Regions from separate parts of the Paradesulfitobacterium aromaticivorans genome, predicted to be linked through region 2. Evidence: a T-box and tRNA genes for the amino acid it is inferred to sense, from the RefSeq annotation. Region 2 holds a T-box; the other holds one or more tRNA genes.
The links. The T-box of region 2 lies ahead of thrS (threonine--tRNA ligase). A T-box ahead of a tRNA ligase gene usually reads a tRNA of that ligase, here a tRNA-Thr.
Positions count from the first base shown of each region.

Region 1: it has a tRNA-Thr gene. The T-box ahead of thrS (threonine--tRNA ligase) is inferred to sense a tRNA for this amino acid. The anticodon was not compared.

Region 1 is NZ_BAAHYT010000011.1:949,887-957,474, reverse strand. Features, by position in the region: gene glpK (glycerol kinase GlpK) at 1-920, shown strand, start outside; gene ACYQ2N_RS21360 (GNAT family N-acetyltransferase) at 991-1,554, opposite strand; tRNA gene ACYQ2N_RS21355 (tRNA-Thr) at 1,700-1,775, shown strand; tRNA gene ACYQ2N_RS21350 (tRNA-Pro) at 1,987-2,063, opposite strand; gene ACYQ2N_RS21345 (DegV family protein) at 2,293-3,144, shown strand; gene ACYQ2N_RS21340 (NUDIX hydrolase) at 3,194-3,460, shown strand; gene ACYQ2N_RS21335 (hypothetical protein) at 3,538-3,747, shown strand; gene ACYQ2N_RS21330 (ATP-binding protein) at 4,356-5,120, shown strand; gene cooS (anaerobic carbon-monoxide dehydrogenase catalytic subunit) at 5,189-7,207, shown strand; gene acsB (acetyl-CoA decarbonylase/synthase complex subunit alpha/beta) at 7,226-7,588, shown strand, end outside.
Region 2 is NZ_BAAHYT010000010.1:848,208-855,795, reverse strand. Features, by position in the region: gene ACYQ2N_RS09800 (glycosyltransferase family 2 protein) at 1-1,257, shown strand, start outside; gene ACYQ2N_RS09795 (pyruvoyl-dependent arginine decarboxylase) at 1,735-2,193, shown strand; gene speE (polyamine aminopropyltransferase) at 2,211-3,041, shown strand; gene speB (agmatinase) at 3,069-3,950, shown strand; tRNA gene ACYQ2N_RS09780 (tRNA-Val) at 4,046-4,121, shown strand; tRNA gene ACYQ2N_RS09775 (tRNA-Asp) at 4,177-4,252, shown strand; tRNA gene ACYQ2N_RS09770 (tRNA-Phe) at 4,258-4,333, shown strand; tRNA gene ACYQ2N_RS09765 (tRNA-Gly) at 4,335-4,409, shown strand; tRNA gene ACYQ2N_RS09760 (tRNA-Cys) at 4,502-4,576, shown strand; tRNA gene ACYQ2N_RS09755 (tRNA-Leu) at 4,586-4,674, shown strand; tRNA gene ACYQ2N_RS09750 (tRNA-Val) at 4,679-4,755, shown strand; gene ytxC (sporulation protein YtxC) at 4,951-5,817, shown strand; T-box leader at 5,893-6,110, shown strand; gene thrS (threonine--tRNA ligase) at 6,180-7,588, shown strand, end outside.

The sequences.
Region 1 (7,588 bases), on a different contig from region 2:
TTCATGACCTGTGCTGGGATGAGGAGATATTACAAGCCCTTGACATTCCCGCCGGAATCCTGCCGCAGGTTAAGGCATCGAGTGCAGTGTACGGGGAAACAGAATATGGCATCTTTAAGGGGCTGGGTGTGCCGGTGGCCGGTATCGCCGGTGATCAGCAGGCTGCTTTATTTGGGCAGATGTGTTTTGCTCCCGGCATGGCCAAGAACACTTATGGTACAGGTTGTTTTATGCTGATGCAGACCGGGCAGAAAGCAGTTAAGTCCGGGAACGGCCTCTTGACTACTATAGCCTGGGGAGTGAACGGCAAAGTAGAATATGCCCTTGAGGGAAGTGTCTTTATTGCCGGAGCTGCTGTGCAGTGGCTGCGTGATGGTTTGAAAATAATTAAAACTGCTCCAGATTCTGAAAAGCTTGCTCTGCAGGTTCCGGATTCTGCCGGAGTTTACGTGGTGCCTGCCTTTACGGGGTTGGGCGCGCCCTACTGGAACATGAGAGCCCGAGGCGCTATTTTCGGTCTTACCAGAGGTACGGGCCCAGCTCATTTGGCCCGCGCTACGCTCGAATCTTTAGCTTACCAGACTAAAGACGTCCTTGAAGCTATGCAAGCAGATGCTGGCCTTGAGTTACAGGCTTTGAAGGTGGACGGTGGAGCTGCAGCCAATAACTTCTTGATGCAGTTTCAAGCTGATATCTTGGGGGTGGCGGTGGAACGGCCACAGGTCTTGGAGACGACCGCTTTGGGAGCGGCATATCTGGCAGGACTTGCTGTAGGCTTCTGGCACGATCAAGCTGAATTGGCCATAGCCTGGCAACTTGATCAGAAATTTATACCCCAGATGATCGCACAGCAAAGAGGTAAGCTTTACCGGGGCTGGCAAAAAGCAGTGGTGCGCACCCTGGATTGGGAAGAAGAATAATAGTGTAATGTCAATCCCCTAATGGTTGAGGTTAGGATGGAAGCAACCGGCGTAACAACAATTCACCGGGTCAGGATTTTGGCCGCTGCTTATGGTTTAATGCCCAGATAGATTCAAATTCTTCTTTAAGAAGGCCCATTAGAATTGCATCATGGTACTCTCCCATGACATAACGCGCTCCCCTCTGTCTGCCTTCAATTTTGAACCCTACTTTTTCGTAAGCCTTAATAGCCCTGGTGTTGCCATCCCATGTATCAAGGGAAAGGCGGTGCAGATTCCACTGCGCAAAGAGAAAGTGGGAGAAAGTAAGCAAGGCATCCGTGCCATACCCTTTACCCCAGAAACTCTTGTCCCCGATGGTGATAAAGAGGGTAGCGGAGCGCGCGGGAATATTAAATTCACGAAAACCGATTATGCCGATAAGGTTGTTATCTCCGTTGAGGACGGCAAAGCGCTGCCCATCTGTTGATTCCTGTAAAAATTTTTCTCTTAGCACTTCTTTGTTAAACATGGTGTTTAAGGGCCAAGAACCGCTGGACCACAGATTAACTTCTTGGTCATTATACCATTCATATAGGGTGTCAATATCTTCATCTTCCAGGGGACGAATAACAGTCTTCTTCCCTTTTAGCATAACATCAGTCTTCCTTCCATTTCTACTAGTACGTTAACCTACTACTATTATAGGAAAATAATACAATCTGTAAAATCTCTTTACTTGTTCTTGCAAGAATTAAAACAGCATGCTATTATATTTAAGTGTTCCGGTTCGGACACATGCCGACGTAGCTCAATTGGCAGAGCAGCTGATTTGTAATCAGCAGGTTGCGGGTTCGAGTCCCATCGTCGGCTCCATTTTTTTAAAGAAAAAATCCCCGCGTCCGGGGATTTTTAGCATTACGCAACGTCATATCTTTTTATTAGCTTTTTTCTTTACTTAACAATACGTACACATGCATGTTCTTTCAGTGGGTTGACCTGTTTCTTTAAATCAAAAACGTGTTACCCTGGCGGCTTAGCTGTAAGTAGCTAGGGATAACACGTTTAACTCTTCTTAGAATAACGATGGTCGGGGCGACAGGATTCGAACCTGCGGCCTCTTGGTCCCGAACCAAGCGCGCTACCAAACTGCGCTACGCCCCGTTTCTCTCAGAACGTGTATTATCATAGCAAACTGAATCTGGCCTGTCAAGTAATGTTTTTCATTGGTTGCTCTCTAACAGGGTATAAGGTATACTAAAACAAATTTTATGCTTAATAGACAATTCCTGTACTTAAGTCTTCTATTAGATTTTCCAGTTTTTGTTTTTTCAGAGTTCTTTTTTAAGATTGCATTAGAGCTAAAAATCATATGAGATGGAGGGATAAGAGATTGGGTAAAACCGCTATAGTTATGGATTCTACCGGATACCTGACTCCGGATATCCTTACAGAATTTAATATACAAATAGTACCGCTTACAGTCACTATCGGAGTTGAAACATTTGCGGAGACAGAGTTGGGGAATGAACAGCTTTTAGCTAAGATCCAGGAAACGGGGAACTTTCCATCCACTTCCCAACCACCGATTGGGGCATTTTTGGATACTTACGAACACTTATTTGCGCAAGGTTATGAAGAAATTGTCAGCATTCATATATCTCAGGCCATTAGTGGTACCTTTAGATCTGCCCAAATGGCGCGGGAGATGATGTCAAAAAAAAAAATACATGTTATTGACTCCGGTTCAGCAGCCTTGAGCTTCGGTTTATTAGGGTGGTTTGCCGGAGAAATGGCCCACGCAGGGGCTGGGGCCGAGGAAATTGTACATAAAGTTGAAGAGTTAAAGCCACAGACGGAGTTATACTTTATTGTGGACAGCCTGGAAAACCTTAGACGGGGCGGTAGAATCGGCGGGGCATCCGCTCTCTTAGGCACCTTGCTCCAGATTAAACCAATCCTCTATATCAATACTCAAGGGGAAATTGATGTCTTTGATAAAGTGCGCTCGCGCGCCCGGGCTTGGCAGAGAGCCTTGCAAGAGTTAGAGAGGGCTGTGGCTGACGGCCGACGCTACCGCATCTGTGTCCAACACGTGGCTATCCCCGTGGAAGGAAAAAAGATTCTGGATGAAATAAAAAATAAGTTCCCCGGACATGAAGTCAAGCTTTTTGAAGCCGGAGCGGTCATTGCTACGCATGTCGGCCGCGGTGCCTTTGGGATATCATTTCAACCGTTAGCATGAACGTACGGGGACGCTTTGCTCCTAGCCCCAATCCTGAAGGAGAATTTTCATGTCCCAGCTAAAATGGCTTGATGTTGTGGCTTTAATCATGTACGAAAATGATCTAGTTATTACAGTTGAACATCTAGCGCGCAAAGCTATACGTCTGCACGTTTTCTTGGCTCCGAAGCCAATAGAAGTTTTGACGCCTCATGTTCATGCCCAGGAGAAATGGGTAAAAATCAGCGAGCTTGGTCAACTTCCTCTGGCTCCTGCAGATATAGAAGTGGCGCAGACTCTGCTTGTACGTTGGAGCGAAAGAAACGTATTATCTTGAGAAGTTTTGCGTGTATACTTAAGCGGTTTGCCAGGTATGCTAACAGCGATATCTCAACATGACAGGAGTGAAGCAGGATGTCTGAGATGCCGCCGCGAAAATACCTCTGGCAACTGGCTGATTTCAACAATATGGATCCCAGCTTATTGTGGGAAGAGACAGATGAAGGCTTGAATAGCAAAGCGGACGAGCTAATTCCTCAGGTGGATAGCTCTCTCCTAAACAGTAATATCCTAAGCAACAGTTTTGACCAAACCGGCCCTTCGGAAACAGAATATGAAATTTAAGCTCAGGGGCTACGCTTAGCTTTTTTCTTAAATCTAAAAAATATAAACTTTATTCGGGGATTTTGTTATAGTTTTGTTTATGACCGCAGCCGCTGCTTGTTAACTCTTTAAAACAAGTGGTAACTGCGGTTTTTGCATTTTATATTATTGCTTAGACACCTTAAGGGGTATGTTTTCCGCACTAATAAAAACTGGGCTTTGGGGCAGAATGAGTAGGTGGTAGCAATTTTACCACTTTTTTGCTAATAATCTTAAGTGGTAATTATGCGAAAAATTAAAACTTTCAAGTGTCGAATATACTAATTTTTTAAAAATAAAGCCAATAATATAATTTTATTATTTTAATAAATAACTTAAAAAATAGAATCTTTTTTCACAAAGAAGGATTCATTAGTTTTAACATCGAACATTCAAACAGAAAATAATACAATTCACCCCTAAAAAAATGCTGCTCAACCCGATTAAAAAATTTTCTGAATGTTTGAAGGATTTATTGTATTAATTTAGAATTGTGGTAAAATAAGCTTTGCAATAGTTGCAAAATTTCTTTGAAGTTAAGAAACTGGTTTAATTTGAACTAAACTACGAACTAAAAGGGGTTAATGAGGATGAAAATTGCTGTATCTGGCAAAGGAGGAGTAGGCAAGACCACATTTGCCGCGAATCTGGCGTACTGGCTGGCTGACAAGGGATTAAATGTTCTGGCTGTGGACGCTGACCCTGATGCAAGCCTGGGAACAGTACTTGGAATTTCTGAAGATGTCTTGGCTGATCTAAAACCAATTGTGGATATGAAAGAATTAGTAGAAGAAAGAATGGGTGGAAGCGGAGCTTTTTATCCACTCAATCCCCAAGTGGATGATATTCTCGATGACTATTCCATTCCCCTTGGACCTATCCGTTTCTTTCGGATGGGGAATATCAAAGGGGGTGGATCTTCATGTTATTGCAAGGAAAATAGTTTCCTGCACGCCTTGGTTAATTCCTTAATTCTTGGAGAAGAAGACACTGTTATTCTGGATATGGGTGCAGGGATTGAACAACTGACCCGCGGCACTGCCCAAGGGGTAGATGTGTTAGTGATTGTAACAGAGCCCAGCAAAGTCAGTGCCCAGACTGTAGGCGTAATTCAGAAGCTCGCCTTGGAACTGGGAATTCCCAGGGTTGTGGTAGTTGGCAATAAAGTTCGTACCTCTCAGGAAGAGAGTTTTCTTAGAGACCGCTTTTCCGCAGCAGAGCTTGTGGGGATTGTGCCCTACAGCAACGAACTGTTGGAAATGTCTATCAACACAGGCACTAGTCAGTTGCCTGCGGGGTCTCTAGGTTCACAACTAGATAAAATTTATCAGGAAATTGTGAGGGAAGGGAGATGACGGGTGAAGGATTTTCAGCCAACATCAAAATGTGAGGAAATTCATCTTTAGAAAGAGGAGGTTGTATCATGCCAAGATATCGGGATTTAACACATACTGCTCGGCCTTCCGATGCACCGCGTGTAATTGATCCCAAAAATCCGCTGAGGACCGCTGATCCCGGCGCTGCCCAGATGTTGAAACTGGCGCAGGAAAAGAAGATTGAGACCGCTTTTGACCGCTTTGTTGCTCAACAGCCCCAATGTCAATTTGGTTACAAGGGTGTTTGCTGCCGCATTTGTATTGCCGGCCCCTGCCGGGTTAAAGCGGATGACGGTCCGGCCAGCAAAGGAATATGCGGGGCTACCGCCTATACAATTGTTGCACGCAACTTGGTTCGTTTGATTGCCGGTGGAACCTCGTCCCACTCAGAGCACTCCCGTCATGTATTGCATACGGCTCATGCAATGACTGAGGGCCATGCGCCTGACTATCAAATTAAATCTCCGGAAAAACTTCATAAATTAGCCGAAAAACTCGGCATATCAACCCTTGATAGGGGCGACATGGAAATTCTTTCGGATGTTGTTGAATTGGGTTATGCTGATTTTGGCCGTTATCAAGAACGTCCATTGGCATTTTTAGATAGCTTTCTGACTGAAGGACGACGCAAGAAGTTTGCGCATACGAACATCATGCCAAGAGCTATTGATGGTACAGTCACTGAATTGATAGCGCAAACAGCGATGGGCGTTGACGCCGACCCTGTTAATATTATTTTCGGCGGATTAAAAGCATCGCTTGCAGATTTAGCCGGTGAGTATATCGGTACAACTCTAAGTGATGTTCTTTTCGGAGTGCCGGAACCGATTGTTTCTGAATCCAATTTGGGTGTGATTAATCCCAAGATGGTTAATATTGCAGTTCACGGTCATAATCCAGTTTTAAGTGAAATGGTTGTGGCTGCAGCCAGAAAGATGACGGATGATGCAAAAAAAGTTGGAGCTGAAGGCGTAAATATTGTCGGCATCTGTTGTACAGGAAATGAATTATTAATGCGTGAAGGCGTTTATTTAGCTACCTCGTCAGCTTCACAAGAAATGGCTATTATGACAGGTGCACTAGATGCCATGGTGGTTGACATTCAATGTATTTATCCTGCAGTCCAGCAAGTTGCCGAATGCTTCCATACAAAGATAGTCACAACGGAAAGCATTATGAAAATTCCTGGATCGCAGTATTTGGCTTTTAATGCGAATACTGCGATGGAAGATGCTAAGAAACTTGTTAAGATTGCAATTGAGTCATATAAGAACAGAGATCCCAAAAAGATATCAATTCCAAGCGAAAGACATAAGTTAGTTGCCGGTTTTAGTATAGAGGCTTTGACTGAGATCTTTGCAAAGATTAATCCTGAAAGGCCTATTTCTGTTCTCACTGATGCCATTTTGAGTGGACAAATTAAAGGGGTTGCACTTATGGCTGGTTGCAACAATCTAAAACGTCCGCAAGATGATGGTCATGTTGCGGTGTTGAAGGAATTGGTTAAAAATGATGTATTCGTCATTGCCACCGGCTGTTCGGCGGGTGCCTATGCAAAACTTGGTCTAATGTCACCGTTGGCTGTAGATGCTTATGCTGGATCTGGACTAAAGAGCTTCCTGAAGACGTTGGAAAATGCGAATCCGCAACTTTCTACAGGCTTGCCTTTAGTATTCCATGTAGGAGCTTGCGTTGATAATAGTCGTGGGATGGATTTGGCGATTGCCATGGCGAATGAGTTGGGAGTTGACGTTCCAAAGGTTCCTTTTGTGGCTTCTGCACCGGAAGCGATGCATGAAAAAGCAGTAGCTATTGGCACTTGGTGTGTAACAATGGGCTTGCCAACACATGTTGGTTCAATGCCTCCGGTTGAGGGTAGTGATCTGATTTACGGAATTACCACTCAAATCGCTCATGATGTGTATGGGGGCAATTTCATTTTCGAGATGGATCCCGTGATTGGGGCGCGTAAGCTGCTGGATGCCCTGGAATATCGGAATTGGAAACTGGGTATTCATAAACAAGCTGCTGATAAATTTAATACTTCACTCGCTCAAGGGTGGTAAGGAAAGGAGGAATGGTTTATGTCCATGGAACAAATTTATGAAGGGGCAATTACAGATCCGAGCAAACAAGGAACTAAACTGCTTAAGCGAGTTTATGATGGCACCGTGATTGCCATGACTTATGCGGAAATACTGCTTAATCGCGCTATTAAAATGTATGGCACGGAACAGGAGATCGGTTATCCGGACACGGCCTACCACCTTCCGGTTGTCACCTGTCTCTCCGGTGAAAAAATTACCAAATTAGGGGAGCTAGTTCCCATTCTCAACCGCATGCGCAACCAAGTGAGATCTGAGCGCACCTTCGAGAATGCCCGTCTGTGGGGGGAATCTGTCCTCTATGCAGCAGAAATAATCGAGACCATTCATTATTTGGAAAAC
Region 2 (7,588 bases):
ATAACCGGCACCGAGCTTTTTAATGTTATTATGGTTCCCATTCAAGTCGTGATAATCTTTTTTACTTTTTACTATTTTGTGTTATCTATGTTTGGCCTCTATCGCAAACGGGAAAATAAAATACTTATTCCTGAAAAATCATTTGCGGTAGTGGTTGCAGCTCATAATGAAGAAGCTGTCATAGGCCCTTTAGTTGAAAACTTATTTCAGATGGATTATCCCAGGGAACTGTTTGACGTTTTTGTGGTGGCGGACAATTGTTCAGATAAGACGGCGCTCATTGCCCGCGATGCCGGGGCTAATGTGCATCAACGTTTTAACAATGTCAAAAAGGGTAAAGGATATGCCCTCGAGTGGATGTTTAACCGGCTTTTCCGGATGGAAAGGCAATATGATGCGGTTATTATCTTTGATGCGGACAACCTGGTTAAAGAAAACTTCTTAATCGAAATGAACTCTAAACTTTGTCACGGGGATAAGATTGTTCAGTGCTACCTTGATTCCAAGAATCCGTTCGACACTTGGGTTACTAACACCTTTTCGATAGCTTTCTGGCTGACCAACCGCTTGTTGCAGCTTTCCCGTTATAACCTAGGGCTGTCTAATGTCTTAGGCGGCACCGGGATGTGCATTTCGATCGATGTCTTAAAACAAATGGGCTGGGGGGCTACTTCCCTTACGGAAGACTTGGAATTCAGCATGAAAGCCCTCTCACACGGAATTAAAACAACATGGGCCCATGATGCAGTGGTCTATGATGAAAAGCCCCTGACTTTTGCTCAGTCGTGGCGGCAGCGCAAACGGTGGGCCCAGGGACAGGTAGATGTGGCAGGGCGTTATCTCATTCCGCTGCTGACAAAAGGAATACGCGAACGGAAAATAATGTATATTGATGCAGCTGTCCATCTCTTCCAGCCGGCTTTAGTCATGATTGCAACGTTCTTTATGCTCACGAATGTTGTTTCCGCTTTTCTGCCACAATATGCCAGGATCTTCTCGATGGTGATGCCTTGGACCGGCTGGCAGATTCTCTCTGCTATTCAATATGTGTACCCCATTGCCGCTTTGGCCTTAGACAGCTTGCCCTGGCGAGCCTATGTCGGTTTAATCCTTTACCCGGTGTTTATCTATAGCTGGATTCCGATTGTATTCTTGGGCTTCATCAACCGCAAAGACAAGGAATGGTCCCATACGAAACATACCCGTTCTATCAGCTACGAAGACGTTATCCGCGAGAAAAAGGTATCCACGAATTAGCTGAGCATGGATTAAGGGACGCTAAGCAAGATAAAGGAAACTTACTTCCGGTGGAGTTTTAACTCCATCAGAAGTTTAGTTGAACTTATCCAGGGGCTTAGTGCCACTTATCTCCCGACGGTCATGGAGGACCTAGTGTCGCTGAAGCCATGAATGGCGAAAAGCGACCACTTAAGAAGTGGAAGTCTTAGTGGCACTTAGCCATCGGATAAAAGGGATAGTGTTAGGAGTGAGGAAGGCCTTGGCACCTTCCTCTTTCTGATTCTGTGAAGCGTGATTAATGATTAGGTGTTTACTGACATCGCTATGGTACGTATAGCATCGTGCTATATTACGAATAGAATGGTATGAAAGCATAGTCGCGACAAAACTCCTGTATTTTGGCATAAGCTTGTTTTTTGTGTTTATTTTTGCGGGCTTTCTGCTATAATATTTGTTGTATTTTTGGGTATGGATATAGTGAAGGAGATGAAGAGATTGTTACCGACGCCGAAAAAATTCTTTATAACTGCAGCCAGTGCTGAAGGACACAGTAAATTGACCGCGTTTGACAATGCTTTATTAAGAGCGCGGATCGGGAATGTGAATTTATTGCGGGTGAGTTCAATCTTACCACCAGGATGCGAGTATGACCCGGCTCTACAAATTCCAGAGGGTTCCCTGGTACCTACGGCTTACGGCTCGATCGTGAGCGATGTTGCGGGAGAACTGATTGCGGCTGCGGTCGCGGTGGGTTTCTCTGAAAGTACCTTCGGGGTAATCATGGAGTATTCCGGCAAGTGCAGTGCTGAAGAAGCCCGGGCTGTTATTAAAAAGATGGTGCAAGAGGCTTTTGAAACCCGGAAAATGAAGCTCGTTGACATCAAAGTAGCGGCAACTGAACACAGGGTTGAGAAAATTGGGTGTGCGTTTGCGGCTGTGCCATTGTGGTATTAAAAGGAGACGTTGGTAAAATGGAATTATGGTATACGGAAAAGCAAACTCCAAGCGTGGGCATAACCTGCAAAATTCGCTCGACTTTATATACGGAACAGAGCCAGTTTCAAGATATTGCCCTAATTGATACTGAACAGTTCGGGCGCATGCTTGTGCTTGATGGTATGGTTATGACCACGGACAAAGACGAGTTTGTTTATCATGAAATGATTGCGCATGTGGGGCTTAATACGCATCCGAACCCGGAAAACGTGCTCGTGATCGGTGGCGGGGACGGGGGAGCGATCCGGGAAGTTGTAAAAAATCCCAAGGTTAAACATGCGACCTTGGTTGAAATTGATGGACGGGTCATCGAAGTGTCCAAACAGTACTTGCCACAGATTTCCGCAGCTCTTTCAGGCAATCCTAAGGTTGAGGTCATTGTGGATGACGGAATTGCCCATGTGAAAAAGAAGAAAGCTTTCTATGATGTGATCTTGGTTGACTCGACTGAGCCGATTGGGCCGGCGGAAGGATTGTTCGCGCTGGATTTTTACAGGGAGATCCATGCAGCTCTTAAAGAAGATGGGCTCATGGTCGCTCAGACAGAATCTCCGTTCTTTAACGCTGAGCTTATTTCAAGGGTAGTTAAAGATATTTCAAGTGTATTTCAGGTAACAAAATTGTACCTTGCTTCGATTCCAACCTATCCAAGCGGGCTATGGAGTTTTACGCTGGGCTCCAAGCGCTGGGACCCCGAAAAAGTTGAGGAAGCCCAAATTCCTGAGCTGGGAACAAAGTACTATAATGCGGGTGTCCACCACGCTTGTTTTAAGCTTCCGAACTTTGTCAAGGAACTTATCAAATAGGAACTTTATTAAATTAGGAGAAAACTGATGCCTGAAAAAGATCTGTTGGAACTTGTAGACAAACCGGGGGTATTCATGGGAGCAACCGCCTCCTACGCGGAGGCAGACGCGGTCATTTTAGGAATCCCTATGGATTTTACCGTCAGTTTTCGCCCCGGGACGAGGTTGGGTCCTTTAAGTATCCGCAATGTGTCCATTGGAATAGAGGAATACAGTGTTTATCAGGACAAAGACTTGGCTGACTACTTGTATTGTGATCTGGGCGATTTGGCTCTCCCTTTTGGTAATGTCGCTAAGTCGTTGGAGATAATCGAGGTAGCATCGCGGCAGATCATTAATGATGGAAAGTTCCCTATATTCTTAGGCGGGGAACACCTTGTGAGTTTTCCGCTAATTAAGCCTTTGACCGAGAAATATCCGGATTTGTTTGTTGTGCACTTTGATGCCCATGCTGATTTGCGTTTAGATTATCTCGGGGAAGTCAATTCTCATGCGACGGTGATGCGCAAAGTCGCGGAGATGTTAAAGCCGAAGCATGTATATCAATTTGGGATCCGTTCAGGCACCAGAGAAGAGTTTCTCTATGCTAAAGAACACACTAATCTGGTAGTTGAGGATGTTCTGGAACCGCTACAGCGGATTCTTCCGGAATTAAAAAACAAACCGGTTTATGTAAGCCTTGACATTGATGTGGTAGATCCTGCTTTCGCTCCCGGAACAGGAACCCAGGAAGCGGGAGGAGCAAGTTCAAGGGAGATATTAAAAGCTATTCACTCCTTGGCTGAACTTAATGTAGTTGGGTTCGACCTGGTTGAGGTTTCGCCTGTACTCGACACAAGTGAAAGAACTGCGCTTTTAGCTGCAAAACTGGTGCGTGAAGCTATTTTAGGCTTTGTTGCCAAAAAATGATAAGAGCTTAAGAATCACTATAATTTGGATAAATTACCGCTTAAAAAGCCTTTGACAGGAAAAGTATTTTTGTGTATACTAAAATTCGTCACAGCGGGCGATTAGCTCAGCTGGGAGAGCGCCTGCCTTACAAGCAGGATGTCGGCAGTTCGATCCTGTCATCGCCCACCAAAACAGAGGTCAGAGGCCGGCGGACTTCGGGCATCGTACCTCGGACATCGATAATGGCCCCGTGGTGTAGTGGTTAACATGCCTGCCTGTCACGCAGGAGATCGTCGGTTCAAATCCGATCGGGGTCGCCATACCTGCCTCGGTAGCTCAGTCGGTAGAGCAGAGGACTGAAAATCCTCGTGTCGGCGGTTCGATTCCGTCCTGAGGCACCATGCGGGTGTAACTCAGTGGTAGAGTGTCACCTTGCCAAGGTGAAAGTCGCGAGTTCGAATCTCGTCACCCGCTCCAGTTTCCTTATTTTCCCAGTATTCTAGGCGTGTAAGTGGAAAGTGACTTCTGCTAGCCTTGGAAGCAAGTAAAAGTATGGTATCAGTATTCCTGGCGGCATAGCCAAGTGGTAAGGCAGAGGTCTGCAAAACCTTTATCCCCCAGTTCAAATCTGGGTGCCGCCTCCAAATCAACATGCCGAAGTGGCGGAACTGGCAGACGCACGGGACTTAAAATCCCGCGGGCCCAAAAGCCCGTACCGGTTCGATTCCGGTCTTCGGCACCAATATGGGTTTGTAGCTCAGCTGGTTAGAGTACCGCGTTGACATCGCGGGGGTCGGAGGTTCGAGTCCTCTCAAACCCACCATATTGAGCAATTTAGCCTCCCTTTTAGGGGGGCTTTTATTTTTCGTCAAGAATAAGAGCTCACCGATCCGGCAATAGTAGGTAGTATGTGCCGTGGTGTCCCCTTTGTAAAAAACTTTAAGAAATTTTCCGCATAGGGGGCAAAAACGAAATATGACTTAAACCAGGTCATATACTCTACTACGGAGGGATATCGGTGGAACATTTAGTACAGCTAGGAACACAGAACTACCGGGAGAGCATATGTGACCGTCTCCTGAAATTGCGTGATGAAGAGAATCTCCCGTTTCAATTTATTGAATCACGCCAAGGCAAACATTCTTTTTTTGACTGTCATTTTCACCTGGAAGGCGGCGGGTCAGAAGAGTCAGGAGCGTTGACTAAAATACATCAATATTATTTGGCAAATGCCTTGGCTGAGATAATCCTAAATAACTGGGAGCCCGATTATGTGAAAAGAATGATCAGACATAAGTACAGTTTAAAGGACGGGGAAAGCGAAGATGTTGTAACCAAGGCCATGGAGAGATTAAACACAGTTCACGGCCAAGGCTATCGGGTTCACCGCAAAACGCATTTGGTCGAGCAAATTCTCTCGAGCTTGAATAGTGCCCAGTTTTTTGATGTTGAGGGTTTTTTGCGCTTCCGGGCGAACCAGTATAAGGAGGAGCTGGACAAGGCTGTCTCATATGCAGTGGATGATTATGTCTTACAGAAAGAGTACCTGGAATTTATCCGCCTCTTAAAGTATTTTCTGGACACGCAAATCCCGCGCCTGGAAACTTTACACGTTGTGATCAATTCGTTCGGGAATTTCGACCTTTATAATGAACAAGGGGTTAAGGTAACTCAAGAATTTTTGGATGACGCTCCTCTTGATGGTCAAAACAGTGATTTTTCCTATGAGGACTTGCTCATAAGTTCGCTAATAGCGGCAGCGCCCAGACAAGTAGTTCTCCACATCTGCTATGAGGGTTATACGGACACTTTGCAGACCATTAATCAGGTTTTTGAGGACAGGGTTAGTTATTGTACGGGCTGTTCATTTTGCGAAGAACTTTAAAAACTCGCACAGGTATAGTAGAATACTAGTTAAGGGCATGCGGCTGCGGCTAAACCTGATGTCCTGACTATACCGAATAAAGCGATGACAGGAAGAGTAGCTTGCTAAGTTCGTGTCAGAGAGGGGATGCCTGAGGCTGTAAGCATCGCTCGCGGATTGTAAGCGAAAACCGCCCTGGAGTGTTGAACTGAAGTAATAGTAGGTTCAGCCGTGTACCCGCGTTAAGGGTCTGAGGAAGGACAGCATGTCTGGAAAAGTTGGGTGGAACCACGGGAGTAACTCTCGTCCCTTTTGGGATGAGGGTTTTTTGGTTTAGGGGCCGTTTATTAATTAAGGATTTAAGAGCTAAGGAGTTGAGTTTAATGGTTAAAGTTAGTCTGAAAGACGGATCAGTACGTGAGGTTAAGCGGGGGACATCCCTCAAAGAACTCGCGGAAGGGATTGGGCGCGGCTTGGCTAAGGCGAGTGTGGTCGGGAAAGTCGATGGGGAAGTGCATGACCTTTCTTACCCCCTGAACGATGATGCTGCAGTAGAACTTGTTACGCTTGAGAGTGAAGATGGATTGGAAGTCCTGCGCCACTCCAGTTCCCACTTGTTGGCCCAAGCCGTGCAGAATTTGTTTCCGGGGACGAAGCTGGGTATCGGCCCTGCCATTGCCAACGGTTTTTACTATGACTTTGATTCTGAGCATGTGTTTACCCCGGAAGACTTAGAGAAGATCGAAGCTGAAATGCGCCGCCTGGCCAAGGAAAACTATCCGTATGCCCGCCAAGAAGTTTCCCGCCCGGAAGCTTTGGCCTTTTTTGGGGAGCGCGGGGAAAAGTACAAGGTTGAGTTGATCGAAGACCTGCCCGAAGGGGTCACAATTTCCATGTACACGCAAGGGAATTTTACCGATCTCTGCGCCGGGCCGCATATCCCAGCTACCGGCCTGATTAAAGCTTTTAAGCTGCAAAATCTGGCCGGTGCCTATTGGCGCGGCAGTGAGAAAAACAAGATGCTCCAGCGGATTTACGGGACGACCTTTGCTAAAGCTTCAGATCTTGAGGACTACCTGTTTAAGCTGGAAGAGGCTAAACGGCGCGACCACCGCAAGCTGGGGCTGGAGTTGGACTTGTTCAGCCTGCATGACGAGGGGCCGGGTTTTCCCTTTTTCCATCCCAAAGGGATGATCCTCCGCAATACCCTGGAAGATTTCTGGCGTAAGGAACATCAAAAACGGGGTTATCACGAGATTAAGACCCCGATTATTTTAAACCGGAATTTGTGGGAACAGTCCGGCCACTGGGATCACTATAAGGAGAATATGTATTTTACGCAAATAGATGACCAGGATTATGCGGTTAAGCCTATGAACTGTCCTGGCGGCATGATCATGTACAAGACGAAGTTGCGCAGTTACCGGGATCTGCCCCTGCGCGTGGGTGAGCTGGGGCTAGTGCATCGCCACGAACTCTCCGGCGCTTTGCACGGGTTATTACGGGTGCGAAACTTTACCCAGGATGATGCCCACATCTTTATGCTCCCGTCGCAGATCAAGGACGAAGTTATCGGGGTGATTGAACTGGTAGATTACTTCTATAAAGTATTTGGCTTTGAGTATCATGTCGAGCTTTCCACCCGGCCGGAGGATTCTATGGGTTCGGATGAAGCATGGGAGCTGGCAACCAACGGCCTCAAAGAAGCGCTCGAAGCTAAGGGCATGAACTACAAGATTAATCCCGGAGACGGAGCTTTTTACGGGCCGAAAATCGATTTTCACCTTAAGGA